Planctomyces sp. SH-PL14: one gene and its partners. The main gene of each other region encodes a partner of the protein of the gene in region 2 in a complex. Links are inferred from orthologs where the notes say so. Each region holds a gene or a part of one and is shown on either strand. Other genes may lie near its edges.

Region 1 (5,391 bases), 4.3 Mb from region 2 along the record:
GCGTGGCCGTACTGCCCGATCTCCCTCTGCTTCATCGGCAGCTTCTCGCCCGCCGCGACGAGGATCTGCGACTTGATCAGGTCGATCCCGGTCACCTGCTCCGTCACCGGGTGCTCGACCTGGATCCGGGCGTTGACCTCGATGAAGTAGAAGTTGTTCTCCTGATCGACGATGAACTCGCACGTTCCGGCGTTGTAGTAGCCGGCGGTCTTCGCCAGCCGGACGGCCGCTTCGCAGAGCTGCTCGCGAATCTTCTGCGGCAGGTTCGGCGCCGGGCTCTCTTCAATCAGCTTCTGGTGCTTCCGCTGCATCGTGCAGTCGCGTTCCCACAGGTGCAGCACATTGCCGTGCTGGTCGCCGATGAGCTGGACTTCGACGTGCCGCGGCTTCTGGACGAACTTCTCGATGTAGACCCCGCCGTTCTTGAACGCCTTCTCGGCCTCGTTGGCCGCGGCCTTCAGCTCGACGCGGAGCATCTTCTCGTCCATGGCGGGGCGGATGCCTTTGCCCCCGCCGCCGGCTGTCGCCTTGATCAGGACCGGGTAGCCGATTTCCTTCGCGACCCGGACCGCTTCCTCTTCGCTCTCGACGAGCCCTTCGCTGCCGGGAACGGTCGGGACCTTCGCCTTCCGGGCGATGCGGCGGGCCGCGACCTTGTCACCGAGGGCGTGCATCGCGTCGTGCGGCGGGCCGATGAACTCGATGTTGGCCGCCCGGCACTGCTCGGCGAAGAGGTAGTTCTCCGAGAGGAAGCCATATCCGGGGTGGATCGCGTCGACGTTGCCGACTTCGGCGGCGCTGATGATCCGGTCGACCCGCAGGTAGCTCTCGCTCGCCTGCGCGGGGCCGATGCAGAACGCCTCGTCCGCCATGCTCAGGTAGTGGGCCCCGCGGTCCGCCTCGCTGAAGACGGCGACGGTCTGGATGCCGAGTTCCTTGCAGGCCCGCATGACCCGCAGAGCGATTTCCCCGCGGTTGGCGATCAGGATGCGATTGAACATGAAGGAGAGGCCGAAGGCTGGAGACTGAAGGGGAAGGCCGGAAGCGGGAGGAGCCGCGTCGATCGACGTCCAGCGGCTCCGCGAAGCGATGTCCGGCCTGCCTCCTCCCTGAAACTCGAAGTGCTGCGTGTCGGTGGGCTGCGTGAAAGGCCGCCGGGGTCGCGCAGCGGACGTTCGGGCCGCGCAAGTCCTCTCTCCGCGAGGGAGAGAGGGGACGGGCCCGGGACCGGACGGCGGCGGGTCAGTCCGCCTTCACCAGGAACAGGGTCTGGCCGAATTCCACGGCGTCCCCGTCCTTGGCCAGGATCTTGGTGATCGTTCCGGCAACGTCCGCCTTGATCGGGTTGAAGAACTTCATCGCCTCGACGAGGCAGACGGTCGTATCCGCCTTGACCTTGTCCCCCACCTTGACGAAGGCGGGCTCGCCCGGCTGCGGCGACGCGTAGAACGACCCGACCATCGGGCTCTTGACCGGCGTTCCGACGTCAGCCGCCGGGGCGGCGGGAGCGGCGGCCGCGGGAGCCGCAGCGACCGGAGCCGGCGCGGCGTGAGCCATGGGAGCGGCCGGAAGCGGGATCGACGGGTAGCCGGCCATCGGGTGCATCGGCACGGCGGGCACGAGTTCCTTGGTGCCGCGGCGGAGGAGCCACTGCTGGTCGCCCCGGCGAAGGCGGACTTCGCGAAGGTCGTGCTTCTCCATCAGCTCGATCAGCTGCTGCAGTTTGTCGAGATCGAACGTCTCACTGGACTGGGCCATCGTGGTCTCTAGTGGGAACTTCGCTCAGGTCGCGGAGCGAGATCGGGTCATCGGCTGACGGGGTCGCGGAGGAGCGGTTTGCGGGAGACTCTGGGAGTCTCGTCTCAAACATCTCGGCCGCTTCGCGAGCCGACCCCTGGTCGGAGCGGAGCGCGAAGCTGGAAAAATATAGTGGCGGAGAAGTTCCAGCAACCGACGTCCTGGCCGGCGGGGGCTGGAACGTCTCACGTCCGCCACGCCGCAGCGAAAGAGCCCCGTCATAAGGAGAGAAGCAATTTCCGCAGTCGGTCGTCATTGCCCAGGGAGAGAAGAGTCGACGAGACGGGCCGCAAAGAGGCGACTTCCTTGAGAAAATGTCATCCCTTGCTGATCTCAACTTCCGACATCGATCGGCGCGAGTCAGCTCCGCCTCCTGACCTTGGACACACGCCCGGAGAAACCCTGGGTGGGCGTTTTCCAAGCAGAAACCATGCTCGGGGACCGTTCATCGTGATAGATGGAAGCTCGAACTTTCCCCTTGACGGAGGGGCGCCTCGCAACCGATATTCCAGATGCGATTTGAATTGACAGTTTCCCCGAGGGGAGTACGATTTGAGTCGCACGAGGTTCGTGAAGACCTTCTTTCTGGTGGCACGGAAAGCTGCGGGATTACGACTCTGGTCTCCTGCACACGGGTTTGGCGAACCGGCTTACGAATTCGCTCGTAGTTTCCCAACGCGATTCAAAGCTCTACGGTCCTTGCGGACCCAAAAACCACACGGATCCCTCCTGGATCATTTTCGGGATCAGTCCCGTGTGTTTTGAAGAGTCTTGAGTTCCTGGGAGGCGTCGAGTCTCCTCACGCCTCGGTCCCCGAGGTCGGGGCTTATGGCCCGGTCGTGAGGAGGAGACGAGGAGGCTTGCGTGCCTGGATCCGGTCAGCGTTGGCCGGCTCCGAGTCGTTTTTTTGATGTGCGGCCCGTTGGTTGCACAAGTGTCAAGCTTCGCAGCAGGCGATGAGGTTGCTGCGGTTCGAGTGGGACTTCTGTCAGAACGGCGATTCGACATCCTTCTCAGTCGATTCCAGTTGAGCAGAACGTCTCCTGAGCGAGTGTGTTTGCGGTTTCGCGAACCCTCAATGGTTTCTCCCCGGCAGGTTCCCATGGCAGGAGTGGTTCTCCTGCAGAATCGCCGGACCTCCCTGTGGCGTCGAGTTGCGAGATTTCGGTCATTGTGCTGCGAGTCTGTCCGGAGATGTGGCTGTCGCCTGCGGGTCGAATGCGGATGGCATCGATCCGCTTCCCAGGGTTGGGCGACTTCCAATGCTCCGGACCGTCTGTCCATGTCGGCCAATCTGGACTCCGCTTCGATGCGGTCTTATGTCTTTGTCCATCACTCAAGGAATGGCATTGCCCGAACAGTCCGCTCGCTGATGACTGTTTGAAGTGATCTCTCTGGAACTTTCCATGCCCACCAATCGCTCACGTTCTACGTCCGGCAGCAGCCGGTCGACCACTCCCCGCCGCACCACCCGCAAGAAGGCGGAGCCGGTGGAGTCGATCCCGGAGCAGGACGATGTCGCTCTCGGCTTCGACTACGAAGAATCGGCCGACGCCGACTTCGGCGATGAAGAGCCGGCCGAAGAAGAAGCGGTCGCCGAAGAAGCCCCCAAGAAACGCCGCGCTCCCGCCAAGGCCAAGGCCGCCGCTCCCAAGAAGCGCCGCTCCACCAAGGCCGCCGAAGCCGAGGCCGAAGAAGCTCCGGCTCCCCGCGGCAAGGCCGCCCCGGTCGAAGCGGACGATGACTTCGGCGCCGGGGTCGATGTCCCCGAGCCGACTCCCGCTCCGTCCCCCATGCGGGCCGCGGCCTCCAAGCCGGCTCCGCCGGTGGTCGTGAAAGAGAACACCTACGCCTCGTACGGTCGCGATGACGACGATGAGGCGGACGAATTCGAAGACGGAGATTTCGAAGACGAAGGAGAAACCGCTCAAGGCTCCGGCGAAGGGGGCGAAGAAGGCGATCCCGGCCGCAAGAAGAAGCGCCGTCGCCGTCGTCGCAAAAAGAAGGGCGCCGCTGGTGAAGGGGCTCCCGAAGGGGGAGCCGCTCCGGCCGCTCCTGCGCCTCGTTCCGAAGGTCCGATGGATCGCGGTCCGGGCGGCGGAGGGGGCGGAGGCGGAATGCCGCAGCGGAATTTCCGCGATCGCGGCAACTTCCAGCAGGGTGGCGGAGGCGGTGGCTACCAGGGACGCTACGACCGCGGACCTCAAGGGGGCGGCGGTGGACGCTACCAGCAGGACCGTGGACCGGGCGGCCCCGGCGGGAACCGTTACAACGACCGTCCGCAGCAGCAGCAATACGGCGCCCGTCGTCCTCCCAACCGCGGTGGCATGCCGACCGCCAAGTACCAGCGGAACGCGCCTCCAGTCGATATGGGTGCGGTGCAGACCGGGACTCTGGAAGGGGTCCTCGAACTCCATCCCAAGGGATACGGCTTCCTCCGCGACGCGTCGAACGATTTCGGCGCCCGTGAGACCGACGCCTTCGTCTCCAGCTCGTTCGTCGAGCGGCATCATCTCCGCGAGGGGATTCTGCTGAAGGGTGAAGTCGGACCGGGAAGCCGTGGCCAGGGACCGCGTCTGCTTTCGATCGAGTCGATCGACGGCAAGCCGGTCGAGGACTACGAGGCCCTCAAGCACTTCGACACCTTGACCGCCATCAATCCGTTCGAGCTGATCAAGCTCGAGAGCGGGTCGACGCCGATCAGCATGCGGGTCATGGACCTGCTCTGTCCGATCGGCAAGGGGCAGCGGGCGCTGATCGTCGCTCCGCCCCGCAGCGGTAAGACGATGCTCCTTCAGGACATCGCCAACTCGGTCTCGAAGAACCATCCCGAGATTCACCTCATCGTGCTGCTCATCGACGAGCGGCCCGAGGAAGTGACCGAGATGAAGAAGACGGTTCGGGGCGAGATCATCGCGTCCTCGATGGACCGCGACATCGAGAGCCACGTCCGGATCAGTCAGCTCATCGTCGAACGCGGCAAGCGGATCGCGGAGTCGGGCAAGGACTGCTTCATCCTGCTGGACAGCATCACCCGGACCGCCCGCGCCTTCAACAAGTGGGTCGGCGGCGGCCGCGATGCGAAGATCCAGACCGGTGGTCTCGACGTCCGGGCGATGGAAATCCCCCGCAAGATGTTCGGTACCGCCCGGCGGTTCGAAGAAGGCGGCTCGCTGACCGTCTGTGGAACGTGTCTTGTCGACACGGGAAGCAAGATGGACGACGCGATCTTCCAGGAGTTCAAGGGGACCGGCAACATGGAAATGGTGCTGAGCCGCGACCTGGCCGACCGCCGCATCTGGCCCGCGATCGACATCACGAAGTCCGGCACCCGCCGTGAGGAGAAGCTCCTCTCGCCCGAGGTGTATGACGGGGTGACGATGCTCCGTCGGAGCCTGATCAATATGAACCCGGTCGAGGCGATGGAGCAGCTCAGCCGCACGCTGGCGAAGTTCCCGTCGAACAAGGAGTTCCTCGAGCGGCTGAAGAACATTCTCTAGGAGTCAGTTCACGGCCTAAAGTCGTGATGGACGACTGGGTTCGGCGAAGTGAGATTTGAGTCCTCCGGATGTTTTCATCCGGGGGACTTTTTTT
Region 2 (7,999 bases):
GGGATCGGGACAAAGACCATCGCTTCCGCGGCTGAGGCTGGCGCGGATGTGTTTGTGGCGGGTAGCGCCATTTTCGACCAGCCCGACTACCGCACGGCGATCAACGAGCTCAGGCAACTTGCCGAGCAGGGTCGCCGCGGCGCACATTGAGAGCCTTCGGGTTCCATGTCACAGATTGTGATTCGCCCCGGCGAAACGGATTTCGATGTCCAGCATCGGATTCAAGGGGCCCTCGACCTCCCGCTCACCGAGCGGGGCCGGTCGCAGATTAACGAGATCGTGAATCAGCTTCGCGGCCACGATCTCGACGTCATCTACACCTCTCCTTCCGAGCCGGCCCGCTCTACGGCCGAGGCGGTCGGCGAGATCCTCGATGTCCCCGTTCAGCCGATCCCCGGGCTCTGCAATGCCCATCTGGGATTGTGGCAGGGGATGCTCGTCGACGAGATCCGCCGCAAGCAGCCTCGCGTCTTCAAGCAGTGGGAAGACGAGCCGGAGGCGATCTGCCCTCCCGAAGGGGAGTCGTGCGAGGACGTCTATCAGCGGGTCCATCGGGGCCTCCGGAAGCCGATGCGGCGGGACGAGAGTTTCGCCATTGTCGCTTCGGAGCCGGTGGCGACCGTGATCGTCTCGGTCCTCAAGGGGAAGCAGCCCGAGTTCTGCGGTCCCCATACGGGAGGATGTTCCCGGCAGCTCGTCGAGTTTGTTGACGCGGACGCGGAACGTTCCGATGATCTCCTGACTTCCTCCAACCCGTTTTTGTGGTGGCGGGGCGTGGCACAGCAGTGACCGTCTCGGACGCACGGTGGAGGTCCGGGGTCGAGAGTTCAGGGTGAGAGCTGAGCGCGAAACGCCCTCGGCCCTCGCCTTTTGAACCTGGCTTTTCCCTCCCGGGATCCCGAAATGGATGCGGACGCCGTCAACGCGACCGAGAACGGTCTGCCTCAGTCTCCTCCGGATGCCCCTGCGCCGCTGAAAGAGCCGCGCAAGAAACGTGGCGTTCCCGAGGGGCTGTGGATCCGCTGCGAGCGCTGCCAGGCGCCGAACTTCCGCAAGCACCTCGAGCAGAACCTGAACCTCTGCCTGGAGTGCGGCCATCACTTCTACGTCCCGGCCAAGTTGCGGATCGCGCAGCTGCTGGACGCGGACTCGTTTGAAGAGTGGTTCCCGAACCTCATGCCGGTCGATCCGCTCGGGTTCACGGACAAGAAGGCCTACAAGGTCCGTCTGGTCGAGGAGCAGAAGAAGACGGGGATGAACGACGCGTGCGTCGTCGGCAAGGGGTATATGCGGGGCCGTCCGCTCGTCTTCGGCCTGACCGACTCCTCGTTCATCATGGGGAGCATGGGCTCGGTCGTTGGCGAGAAGCTGACGCGGGCGATCGAAGAGGCGACGAAACAGAAGCTGCCGCTCCTCATCATCAGCGGTTCGGGGGGCGGAGCCCGGATGCACGAGGGGATTTTCTCGCTCATGCAGATGGGGAAGGTTTCGGCGGCGCTGGCCCGTTATCACGAATGCGGCGGGCTCTACATTTCTGTCCTGACGAACCCGACGATGGGTGGTGTGGCCGCCAGTTTCGCTTCGCTGGGGGACATCGTGATCGCTGAGCCGGAGGCGCTGATTGGCTTCGCCGGGCCGCGGGTCATCGAGGCGACGGTCAAGCAGAAGCTTCCCGAGGGCTTCCAGAAGAGCGAGTTCCTGCTGAAGAAGGGCTTTGTCGACCGCATTATTCCTCGTCCGGAGCTCCGGACGGAGATTTCGCGGATCATCGACTACTGCACGCGGTAGATCACCGGGTCCAGGGGCACCCTGGTCAGGGGGTGCAGGGGGCAGAATGCCCCTTGCCCGCCGGAGGCCTAGCCGTCGGGGACTGTCTGAAGGAGCACATGTCCAAGCGGGGACAACGTGCCGGATGCCCCCTCACCAACCCGCGGGGATTGCAAAGCAAGCGGTGTCGATTGAGGGAGTCCTCATAGCCGGGACCACAAAACGGACGTCCGTTGTGTCCCACGGTTCCTCATGGAAGTGCCTCCGGCGGCAAGGGGGCGAGGCCCCCTTGACCCCAGCGGCCGTGGCACGTTGGGTTTGAGCCAACAGAACCGCGTCGGCCAGCATGCGGTTTAAATCTCTCGCGCGGGCTCCGTCTGCGGCGGCGGCCCCTCCTTCGGAACCTCCGGCTTCTTGCGGTTCCTCCGACTCTTCGCCCGCTCCGCGTCCGCCGCGTTCGACGGATCGTACAGACGAATGTCGAACACGTTCATACTGTGCTCGACACTCAGGCGATTGAGCGCCTCCGCCTTCCACTGGTAATACTCCTTGTTCCGCAGCCGCGAGAGCTCCTGCGACTGAATCGTCGTCCCCTTCCGCGTGTCGACGACATCGACCGAAGCGGTCCAGGTCTTCGTATCGAGATCCTTCTCCTCCAGCACCATCAGGAACGGCCAGCGGGCGGGACAGTTGTTGCTCACGATCAGCGCCCGGTACTGCGCCGCGTCCCGCTGCCAGATCTTCCGGCCATCGTGCCCCACCACGAACAGCGGCCCCGTGAACTCCGTCCGCAGGTACGACTCGAAGTGCCGGGCCAGGCTGTAAGCATGGATCTGCCGCCGCCGCGGATCGGACTTGTCGGGCTGCTCCCGGTATCCGGTGTTGCCGTAGGTCCACGTGAAGATCCCGTACCGGTGGCCGTCGTCCCGGACGACGAACCCGTCGAGCTTCGGAATCGCGGCCAGCTCCGTCCGGAAGAGCGTCTCACCGGTCCGGAAATGGACGATCTCGAACGCCCCTTCCGGAGTCAGGAACGCGAGGTTCTCGCCATCCGCGGAGGTCCACTCCGTCCCCGGCGGGAAGGCGCGGTTCCAGACGTCGGCCTTCTTGACGGGATCGAACATCCGGTAGCGGATCCCCTCTTTGCTCACCGCGGCGGCCAGGATGTGCCGTCCCCACTCCGCTCCGCGGCGGCTGCGGACGACGTCCTTGGGGACCGACGCTTCCCCAACCTGCGCCCCGTCGGCGGTCCGGTAGATCTGGAGCAGCGGAGAGAATGGAGCGCACAGGACGACGTATTCCTCGTCCATCAGGATCTCGCACCCTTCCGGGAGCTCGCTTCGCGTCCAGTGCAGCTGGCCGGTTGCCGGGTGGACGCAGAACAGGCGATTGCCACGCTGGTAGCACAGGGAGTCGAACGTCGGCTGGCCGACGTTGCCGCAGTGCCCTGCCCCGGTCGGTCCCGGGACGAGCGGCGCCCGGATCCCTTCCCGCAGCTCTTCGGGCATGATCGATCGTCCGCGGAGCTGGCCGGAGAACTGCGACTGCGGGGTGTCGACGAGCGGCTCGTTGAGGACTGATTCACCGGTTGCGGAGTCGACGACCAGGACCCGGTCGACCGAGACATAGACCACCATCCGGCCGATCGGGGCGACGTACCGAGCTCCGAAGAGCCCGTGCCCCGGCTCCACGCCGGTGGCCGCTCCGAGCTGCGTGTCGAACCCGTAGCGGTCCCGCGCCGTGAGAGTCTGTCCGTCCGACGAGACCGCGAACTGCCATCCGTCGAGCGGCCCGCGGGTCGGCCCCCGGACGAGAACCGGCGTGAACTTCGCGTCGGCCGAGCCTTCGGTCGGGGCGTCGGATTCCATCACCGCCGTTTCCCACTTCGGTCGGAGCACGAGCGCTCCCCCCATCGCGGCGTCCCCCTGCCACTGTTTGAGGAGCTGCTCGCCCGTCGTCTCGCCGCGGACCTTGACCTGAGCCCAGTCCGTTTCGAACCGGTCGAGGAGATCGCTGACCGGCTCCGCCTTCCCCCGCCGCAGCCGGAGCTCCACGAGCCGGGCGGCGGCGACCGCCGCGGACTCGTCGGCCGTCGGCCGGGCCGCGACCTGCCAGAGGAGCTGTTCGAGCTGTCGCTCCGCGCGGAGGTTGCCGTCGGGGATGGGAAGTTCGGAGATCGACCGCGCGAGCTGGGGGCTCAGTCCGCCCCGCTCAAGGGCCGCGAATGCGAGGGAGGCGTCCTTCTGGCGGACCGTTTCGATCCAGGCGCGGGCCGATTCCCTCAGCTCGGCGGCATTCGCGGCCGACGAGAGAAGCCGTTCGATCCGTCCGCGGATCCACCGCTCATTGGAGACCGACAGGTTCGCTTCCAGCTCTTGGGAGCCCGGGGCAAACGGGATCTGCAGGTACTCGTCGAGAGCCTCCGCCGTCCGTCCCGCTTTCTCGAGCCCCTCGGCGCTCGCCAGGTGGAGCCAGAACTTCTGCTCGGGATCCTGCGCCAGTTTGCGGATCTCCTCCACGTGGACCTGGCCGCGGGCGTAGTCCATTCTCAGGACCGCCAGGAGCGACTGGACGAGGAGGCGGCGGGTCGCGGCGGAATCCCGGGCTTCGAGCGCCGTCCGGAGATCCTGCTGTCCTTCGGAGCTGCTCCCTTCGTGGAGCCGCAGCGTTCCGCGGTCGGAGAGGGCGTCGGGATCGCGGGGGTTCTTGGCGAGGGTGGCCTCGATCTCCTGCCGCGCGCGGTCGAGCGCGGGGAGGCCGCAGACGCGCGTTGCCGTCTGGAGAATGATCTGCCCGTTCCCGGCCGCGAGGTTGGTCGACCGGACCCCGTCCGGCAGTGCGGACTGGGCGAGGATCTGCCCGTTCCGGAGGTCGATCGTGGCGAGTTCCCCCTGGGCGAGGGGGAGCGTGAGCCGCCCGTCCTGGCGGAAGCCGCGACCGGAGACGCCGGGGGCGTCGAGGGAGCACCGCCACAGGAGTTTCCATGACGCGATCTCGCGGGCCTCCACGGCCCGCTGTTCCACCACGATCACCCGGTCCGGCTCGGCGGCGGCGATGTAGAGCCCTTCCCCGCGCTCCCGCGGAGGCCAGAGCGGGGTGCCGGTTTCGAGATCGAGGGCGTGGAGGCGGTTGTCGTCGTTGGGGGTCAGGAGCACGGTCCGGCCGGCGATTGTCGGGAGCGAGTCCCACCAACCGATCTCCCGCATCTGGTCCTGTACGACCATGTCTTCGCCGTTATGGCCGGCGTTGATCTGCTGCATGAACATCAGATTGCGGTTGGGCTGCGGATCGGCCGGCCGGTAGCGGTGCGACCAGACGACGCTGCGGAGCGTCGGATCGACCGCGGTGACGACGCCGTCCGCGAGCTCGCAGACGAGGAGCCCCTTGTCGAGGACCGGCATCAGCCCCCCCATCCGCCGGGGGACGTTGTCGAGCAGCGACGCGTTGGTCGTCGGGTTCAGCAGGGGGAGCGACCACAGGACTTCGCCGTGCGCGGCGGCGGGATCGGGCGAAAGGGCGAACAGTTTCACCTGGCCCCGGTCCTCGCCCAGGACATACAGGACGTCGTCCGCCGGCAGCGGCGGCCCCAGGAAGTAGACTCCCGGCAGGCCCACCGGAAGATCATCGGCTGGGGTCGGCTGGTCGCGGGGGCCGGGCGGGAAGTCGGCGAGCCCTCCGACGGAGGGGCGGCCTCCCATGCTCCAGCGGATCGTCCCTTCCGTCGCGATGTCGAAGGCGACGAGGCGGTTGTCGGACCGGGGGGGCGGGGCGTTGCGGGCGACCATCGGACCGAAGGGAAGCGTCCGCGGCGAGACCATCATCCCCGTGTCGACGATGGCGTAGACGCGGCGTCCGTCGGAGGAGAGGTTTGCGGCGGTGCGGTTGACCCACGCCCGTTGGGAGAGGAATGCGTCGAGCAGCCGGCTGGGAATCAGCGAGCCGTCGGTCTTGGTGTTGAGGCGGTTCAGTGTCTGGAACGTGCCGTCGACCTCGACGGTGGTCCAGCGGAACGCGCCGGTCCGGGCGTCGAAGGCCTTGAGCGAGGCGGGCCCGGAGACGATCACCGTCCCGCCGACGACGAGCGGCATTCCGGCGGGGGCCAGCGGCTGCTTGAGGAGGTTCTGCGCGACGAACTTCTCTTCCAGCCCCTTGAGCTTGTCCTGCACGGACTTGACGTTGGCCAGGATGCCGGGCTCGGTGGGGAAGATCGGATCGATGTCGAAACCGTCGATCAGCGTTCCGGCCCACGCGCCGCGGGCGATCGGCGAAGCGGGCATCGCGCGGGTCGGCCCGGAGGCGGAGCCGCGGGGGAGGCGCCATTCCTGTACGGCCGATTCCAGGGGCGCGCGCGGGGCGACGCCGGTCACCTGGGTGAGCCAGCGCGGGGCGTCCCCTGCCCCGTCGAAGAGGGGCCCCTGGCGGCCGAGGGCCGAGACCGGAGCGGGGTGGGCGGCTTTCAGGCGGGCGAGGACGTTGGCGGCGGCGAGTTCGTCGCCGGAGGCTCGCCAGAACTGGGCGGCGGAGAGGGCGAGGTCGGGGCGGTCGGGAAGGCGCTGGCGGCGGGCGAGGTGTCCATCGAGGACACGGGCGGCGCGGTCGAACTCACCCTGGTCGGCGAGGGCGTTGGCGAGGCCAGCGAGGGCGGCTTCGCCGGTGGAGGTCCAGCCGAACCGGCGGACGACTTCGGCGAGGCCGGCGACGCTTCGATCGGTGAGGGCCTGATCGAAGAGCTTGCGGGCTTCGGGATTGAACTGGCGGTCGTAGACGGCGCGGAATTCGGCGGGGGAGCGGGCGAGGAGTTCGTCGATCCGGGCCCGCATTCCTTTGTCGACGCGGTAGTCGGCGAGGAGGAAGTAGTCGTAGGGTTGGTCGAGGAGTTCCTGGAGGGATTCGGCGGCCTTGGCGTATCCGTCGGCTCCGCTGGCGAGGGCGGCTTCGACTTCGAGGAGCAGCGATTGCGCGCGGTAGTCGCGCGGCATTTGCTGGGCGTGGATGACTTCGGGGCTGGCGGCGGGTTCGGCCTGGGGGAAGTTGAACTGGGCCGGCAGAGTGCTGGGGAGGAGCAGGAGGAGGGTCAGCGCGGTGGCTGTTCTCCACCTGTTCAGTCCCTGAAGCCGGCATCCTGTCATGAGAGTCTCCAACGCGATCTCTGGTTGGAAAAACCGGAGGATCTAGCGAAGCGATCGGCGCAGTTTCAAGAATACTGGTTGGTGATGCGGCGGGTCTACGGAGAGTGGCGTGAGGGAAGGAAAGCGTTGTTGAACCGGGTCCAGGGGCACCCTGGTGGGGAGTGCAGAGGGGCAACGCCCCTTTGCCCGCCGGAGGCTTGGCCGTCGGGAGATGTCTGAAGGAGATCGTGTCCAGACGCGGACAACGTGCCGGATGCCCCTCACCAACCTGCGGAGATTGCAAAGCCAGCTGTGTGATGTGAGGGAGTCCTCAACGCTGGTCCCACAAGGGGGACGTCCGTTGTGTCCCACGGTTCCTCATGGAAGTGCCTCCGGCGGCAAGGGGGCGGGGCCCCCTTGACCCCAGGCTGCCGTCGCACGTTGGGTTTGAGCTATGGGAGTCGTGCCGGCACGCAGGTTGTTCGAGCGGCAATGAAAAGACCCCTCGGCGAATGTTCGCCGAGGGGTCGAAGGATTCATCGCGATGAAGCGACCCGCTTACGCCTTCACGCCCGGCATCGCCACCGGAGCGACCGGGAGATCCGTCCAGGCATATTCCGACGGGCCCAGCTTCGTCTCCGACTTGAGCAGGTCCTCCCAGGTGATCCGCTTGCCCGTGTAAGCAGCTTCGCGGCCCAGGATCGTCATCAGCGTGCTGTTGACCATGTACGCGCCATTGTTGATCGGCTCACCCTTCCGGATCGCCGCGAACAACGCGTTGTGCTCCAGCTGATACATATCGCCGCCGAGCTTGTCCGAGCTCCACGGCTTCTCCCCTTCGATCCGGGCCTTGTCGCTCTGGATGTGGCAGAGTCCCTTGGTCCCATAGATCGTGTCGGAGACGTCCGGATAGCACCCGGCCTGCTGACGGCACCGGCCAAACCCGCGAACGCCGTCGTCGTACTCGTATTCGACCGCGAAGTGGTCGTAGATGTGGCCGTACGCGGCATCGGTCCGGGTCTGACGACCCCCGGTCGCCGAGGCGGCAATCGGAGCCTTGTCGCCGACGGCCCAAGCCATCTTGTCGACGCTGTGGATCGCCTGCTCGGAGAGGTGATCCCCCG
Region 3 (5,539 bases), 560 kb from region 2 along the record:
GATCCCGATCGGCCCGGATCGCGATGCCGAGTGGTTCGAGCGGATGGCTCCGCTGCTGGCGGCCATCGAGCTTGCGATCCAGAGCGGCGACCTCGTCCCCGTCTGGGAGTCGGAGTCGCACGTGCTGCTGGAGCGGCGGCGCGGGCCGACGAACTGAGTAGGCCGGCCATCCTCGATTCGAGCGTGAACGCCGCCTGCCGCACACACTCCCCTGCCCTGGCGCCCAGCCCCCGTCGACGTCTTGAAACGGCCTGGGAAATCCCTTCAATCCAGCCGCGACAGGCCGTCGTCAAATCGACATCGAATTCGGATCGCCGAGGCGCTCCCTTCGGCACGGTTGGCCGGGGCGGTTGCGGGCCGTCCGTCACAGTCGGCAAAGATTGCCACCCGCCCCTTCGCTCGATTCCTTCGCCCCCGCATGGCACGCCGGCTGCTTTTCCTTCGCCACGTCAGTCAGTCCCGTGATCCTCGAAGAACGCGGGACCGTAATCGATGGCGGCCGCAACGCTCAGTTGATCACGCGGCCGAATGTGAGGAGCTCAGTGTCATGTCGACCAACATCCTTCCCAAGACGATCGCCACCCTGATCCTGACCCTCGGCGTCGCGCACGCCGCATCCGCCGAAGCGCCGGCCCGGTACCGTCAGGTCTCGTACAACGCCGAGTCCAGCGTCGCCGTGACTGCGGCGGTTTCGACGACCCGCTCCGCCTCGAACTCGTTCGTGAACGCGAGCGAACGGCCGATCACCCTGCTGATCGACCCGAACCTGGCGAGCTACCAGGGGGGCGGAGAAGCGTCCGCCTGGATGTCGGCCCGGCCGCGGCCGGCCGCCTCCGCGCCGAGCACGATTCCCGCCCGCCCGCGGTTCTGGTCTTCGGCGCCGTCGGCGATGCAGAGCCGGTTCGACGACATCAAGCTGCGGTAGTCGGGCGCGTCGGTGCGATGGATCCCTCGCATCGACGCCCGTCCGGGTCAAGGGATCCGACACGAACGCTCTCGGGCTCTATGTCGCCGCCGCTTCGGCGACCGCTTCCACGCTCTTCTCTTCGAATGCCCCGATCTTGCGGAACTTTCCGTAGCGATGATCGAGGAGCTGGGTCTTGTCCATCTGCGAGAGGGACTTGAGGGCGACGTTCAACGACGCCTTGAGGTTCGCGGCGGTCCGGCGATGGTCGCGATGAGCGCCGCCGAGCGGCTCGGGAATCACTTCGTCAATGATGCCGAACGACAGCAGGTCCTTGCCCGTGAACCGCAGGGCGTGGGCCGCCTTGTCCGCAAACCGCTGATGCTTCCAGAGAATGCTTGCGCAGCCCTCGGGGCTGATGACGGAGTAGTACGAGAACTGGAGCATCGCGACGTGATCGCCGATACCGATCCCGAGCGCCCCGCCCGATCCCCCTTCCCCGATCACGACGCAGACGATCGGCGTCGCGACGCGGGACATTTCCCGCAGGTTGTAGGCGATCTGGTACGCCTGCCCCCGTTCCTCGGCCCCGATCCCCGGATAGGCGCCGGCGGTGTCGATGAGGCAGATGATCGGCAGCCCGTACTTGGCCGCCATCTGCATTTTCGAGAGGGCCTTGCGGTAGCCTTCGGGGTGGGCCATCCCGTAATTGTGTTCGACCCGCTCCTTGAGGTTCCGCCCCTTCTGCTGGGCGATGAGCATGACCCGTGTGTCGTCGAGCTTGGCGAAGCCGGTCAGGATGGCCCGGTCGTCGCTGAAGGCCCGGTCGCCGTGGAGCTCGACGAACTCGTCGAACACAAGCTCGATGTAGTCCGACGCCTTGGGCCGCATGTCGTGCCGTGAGAGCTGGACCACTTCCCACGGATTCAGGTTGTCGAACACCTCCCGCTTGAGGCGGGCGATCTCGACCCGCATCTGCCGGATGGCGTCGCGGGTGGTTTCGGAGGGATTCGCCTGGGACTCCAGTCGCTCGAGCTGCGTCTCCAGATCGAAGATCGGACGCTCGAACGGGAGAGGAATGGGGAGGGACATGAACGGCTGCCGGAACTTGGAAAACACGCGAAACAGCGAATCGTGGCCAATCCGTCGCCGCGTGTAAAGCGGTTCCGGGCGGCAGGAAGCGGCGGCGGTCGGCTGCCCGAACCGGCCGATTGGCCTACACTTCGGCGCCGCGGCCCCGGCCGGAGCCGGCCGCCGTCCCTTTTCGACATCGAGGTTTCCGTGAAAATCGAACACGTCGCCCTGAACGTTCCCGATCCGCTGGCGATGGCGCGGTGGTATGTCGATCACCTGGGATTCACGGTCAAGCGGCGGTTCATGGAGCGTCCCTGGGGTCACTTCCTGGCGGACGACAGCGGCAAGGTGATGCTCGAACTCTACGGGAACACCGACGCGGCGAGCCTCGACCTCCCGGGCATCGCTCCGCCGGCCCTGCACTTCGCCTTCGTCTCGAAGGACGTCGAGGGGGACGTGAAGCGCCTGACCGCTGCCGGGGCCACGCTCGTCAGCGGACCGGAGTCCGCCTCCAACGGCGACCGCCTGGCGATGCTGCGGGATCCCTGGGGGGTCTGCCTCCAGCTGGTGAAGCGATCGGAGCCGATGGTCTGAACCGCGGCCGCGGCCTCAGCGGAGCCCGACGGAAGCCTCCCGCGCCCTTTTCCCGCCCCCTAAGACGGCACGCGGCCCGGCGGTCACGAAGGACTGTGCCCTAACCGCTTCCCTGCAAAGGCCTTTTCGCGACGGGTCGCAACAAACAAATTGAACTGCCGCTCTCGGGCTCCTAGGATGAAATCGCAGGCCCGACGTTCCCTTCCGACCCAGCAGGTGAACATTGCCTCAGAAATTGCTGATCGATGCCGACCCGGGAATCGGGGACGCGCTGGCCATTGCCCTGGCAGTGGTCGATCCGGACCTGGAGGTCCTGGCCATCACCGGAACGGCGGGCTGCGTCGCCGGGGATATCGCCTGCCGGAACATCCTGACGGTGATTTCGCATCTCGATCCCCCCCGCTGGCCCCGGTTCGGCCACGGCGAAGGCCCCCGCAAGATCGGCCGCGGCGACCAGCATTTTCCCAATCCGCAGCTGCTGCATGGGGCCAACGGCCTGGGGGATTGTGCCACGGTCGATGTGGAACACCACCAGAAGCATGAGGCGGCCAAGGTCCTCATCGACTGCGTCAAGGGGGCGCCCGGCGAGTGCGTTCTCCTGACGTTGGGGCCCCTCACCAACATCCAGCGGGCGGTCGAGCTCTTCCCGGAATTCCTCCAGCAGCTCAGCGGCTTCGTCTGCCTCGGGGGCTCGGCCGTGGGCCTGGGCGACCTGCACGCGGCGGTCGAGTTCAACGTCGGCGCGGATCCCGAGGCGGCCCGATCGGTGCTGGGGGTTCTCTCCAGCAAGCTCCTGATTCCGCTCGAAGTGTCGCGGCAGATGACCCTCTCGTTCGACCAGTTCGAACGCCTGAAGTCGCGGGGAAACCGCCTCAACGGGCTGCTTGAGCAGCTCATTCCCTTCGGCCTGCGGGCCAGCCGCCAGCACCTGGGACTGGAAGGGCTTCTGTTGCCGGAAGTCGTCGCCCTGGCGGCAGTTCGGCATCCCGAGATCTTCGAAAAGGAAGACGGGATCGTCGATGTCGAGCTGCATGGGGAACTGACGCGGGGGATGACGGTCTTCGACCGCCGCCGCTCCGGACCCCGCGAGGCGAACATCAGCCATGCGACCGCCGTCGAGACGGAGGCGGTCCTCGACTACATCGCTCGGCTGATCCGCTCCTGAGACGGCCCTTCCGCGAATCCCCGGCTTCGGGAGGCCGCTTTCCTTCCCGCTGCTCCGCGCTCAATGGGTCGGCTCCTCCACTTGGGCCGCGCATCCCTTCCGCCATTCCGCCGGCCTGCGCGATCGCTACAAAGCCCCCTCCCGGCAAGCTCGTTGTCACTCTTTCCAGAGGTTGCGACTGGCACATTTCAGCCAAGTGGTGTGCGTGCGCCGGAGATTCTCGAATTCTTCTCCAGCGAGAGCAGAAGAATTGAAGTCGCTGCCTGCCCCCCCGAAGATGGCCCCCGCACACCACCCCTGAGCCATTGGCAGTTGTGACGGAAAGGCGGCCGAGATGCTGGTTCCCGACTTCTTTAATGTCGAGTTCGTCGAGGACGCCGAACTTCAGTCGAACACCATGACCGCCCCTCTGAGCGTGATCCGTGAGATCCGTTCGGCGATCCCGGGACTGGCGATCAACCTGATGGTCGGCTTCGACGAGCGTGTCTATGTCTCCTCAGACCTTTACGAAGCGTTCAATGTCTGGAGCAGCCAGCAGACCGACGCCGAAAGCATGAACTGACATTTTTCCCGCTCCACGGCGACTTCACAGTCCCGGCGGAACCGCGTTCTTCGTTGAGAACGCGGTTCCGCCGGGATTTTCGTTTTGCGGGCCGTACCTCTGCTCCTCCCCCGCCCCGCCGCCGAGGCCGGATTGGTCAATTCGGGGCTTTGCGGTATCGTGCGGGACTGGTTTTTCAGGAGTTCCGCGCACGGAAGTGTCATGGCCCGGCTGCGACTGTTTGAAGCGTTTGGGATCGAGCTCGAATACATGCTGGTGGCGGCGGACACGCTCGACGTCCGCCCGATCGCCGACGCCGTCCTCTCCGCCCAGGCGGGGGGAGAGATCACCTCGGACGTCGAATTCCCGGACATCACGTGGTCGAACGAACTCGTGCGCCACGTGATCGAGCTCAAGACGAGCGAGCCGCGGGCGAATCTCGACGGGCTGGCGGGGGCGATGCAGTCCCACGTCGACCGGATCGAGGCCCTGGCGAAGCCGCTGGGAGCACGGTTGCTGCCGACGGCCATGCACCCGTGGATGAATCCCGGGAAGGAAATGGAGCTCTGGCCGCACGACAACCACGTCATCTATGAGACGTTCAACCGGATTTTCGACTGCCGGGGGCACGGGTGGGCCAACCTGCAGAGCATGCACATCAACCTTCCCTTCGCGGACGACGCGGAGTTCGGCCGGCTCCACGCGGCGATCCGGCTCATCCTTCCGATCCTCCCGGCCCTCGCCGCCAGTTCGCCGATGGTGGACGGCCGCGTCACGGGAATCCTCGACAACCGACTTGAGGTCTACCGGACAAACTCCCGCCGGATCGCGTCCGTGACCGGCCGCGTTATCCCCGAGCCTGTCTACAGCGAGGCGGAGTATCGCCGGCTGATTTTCGAACCGATGTTCCGGGACATTGCGCCGTACGATGCCGACGGGGTTCTTCAGCAAGAGTTCCTGAACGCCCGCGGCGCGATTGCCCGTTTCAGCCGGGGGGCGATCGAGATTCGCGTCCTCGATCTGCAGGAGTCGCCGGCGGTCGACCTGGCGGTGGCGCGAATTGTCATCGATGTTCTGAAGCGGCTCGTCTCTGAGGAGTGGACTCCCCTCGCACGGCAGCAGGCGATCGGCGTTGATCCGCTTGAGCGGATCCTGTTGCGGACGATCCGCGAGGCGGAGGTGGCCGAGGTCGACGATTCTGAGTACCTGGCGCAGTTTGGCGTCCGGGACGTCCGGTCGATCACCGCCGCGGAGCTCTGGC

Evidence for each region. Proteins that work in one complex are often made in the same cells at the same time.
Region 1: the proteins of accD (region 2) and accB are in contact, whole or in part, in a solved structure (PDB 8UXZ), measured with the Escherichia coli proteins. The link is inferred for Planctomyces sp. SH-PL14 from one-to-one orthologs.
Region 3: the proteins of accD (region 2) and VT03_RS27430 are in contact, whole or in part, in a solved structure (PDB 8UXZ), measured with the Escherichia coli proteins. The link is inferred for Planctomyces sp. SH-PL14 from one-to-one orthologs.

Annotation. Positions count from the first base shown.
Region 1 is NZ_CP011270.1:3,373,802-3,379,192, forward strand. The notes cover bases 1-2,815. They hold accB (acetyl-CoA carboxylase biotin carboxyl carrier protein), read right to left. Parts: upstream 1,759-2,815; coding sequence 1,243-1,758; downstream 1-1,242. Other genes in these bases: accC (acetyl-CoA carboxylase biotin carboxylase subunit), read right to left, coding at 1-1,001. Also shown: transcription termination factor Rho, read left to right, coding at 3,204-5,297. UniProt on the Escherichia coli protein: This protein is a component of the acetyl coenzyme A carboxylase complex; first, biotin carboxylase catalyzes the carboxylation of the carrier protein and then the transcarboxylase transfers the carboxyl group to form malonyl-CoA.
Region 2 is NZ_CP011270.1:7,693,835-7,701,833, forward strand. The notes cover bases 1-2,845. They hold accD (acetyl-CoA carboxylase, carboxyltransferase subunit beta), read left to right. Parts: upstream 1-903; coding sequence 904-1,788; downstream 1,789-2,845. Other genes in these bases: rpe (ribulose-phosphate 3-epimerase), read left to right, coding at 1-150; VT03_RS29630 (histidine phosphatase family protein), read left to right, coding at 166-789; VT03_RS29640 (PQQ-binding-like beta-propeller repeat protein), read right to left, coding at 2,121-2,845. In the rest of the region: more of VT03_RS29640, read right to left, coding at 2,846-6,896; VT03_RS29645 (Gfo/Idh/MocA family protein), read right to left, coding at 7,434-7,999.
Region 3 is NZ_CP011270.1:7,128,474-7,134,012, reverse strand. What follows is about bases 1-2,963. They hold VT03_RS27430 (acetyl-CoA carboxylase carboxyltransferase subunit alpha), read right to left. Parts: upstream 1,997-2,963; coding sequence 1,004-1,996; downstream 1-1,003. Other genes in these bases: VT03_RS27420 (nucleoside hydrolase), read left to right, coding at 2,796-2,963; VT03_RS27425 (VOC family protein), read left to right, coding at 2,186-2,572; VT03_RS27435 (hypothetical protein), read left to right, coding at 548-925; VT03_RS27440 (glycosyltransferase family 87 protein), read left to right, coding at 1-157. Also shown: more of VT03_RS27420, read left to right, coding at 2,964-3,737; VT03_RS27415 (hypothetical protein), read left to right, coding at 4,072-4,299; VT03_RS27410 (glutamate-cysteine ligase family protein), read left to right, coding at 4,501-5,539. UniProt on the Escherichia coli protein: Component of the acetyl coenzyme A carboxylase (ACC) complex. First, biotin carboxylase catalyzes the carboxylation of biotin on its carrier protein (BCCP) and then the CO(2) group is transferred by the carboxyltransferase to acetyl-CoA to form malonyl-CoA.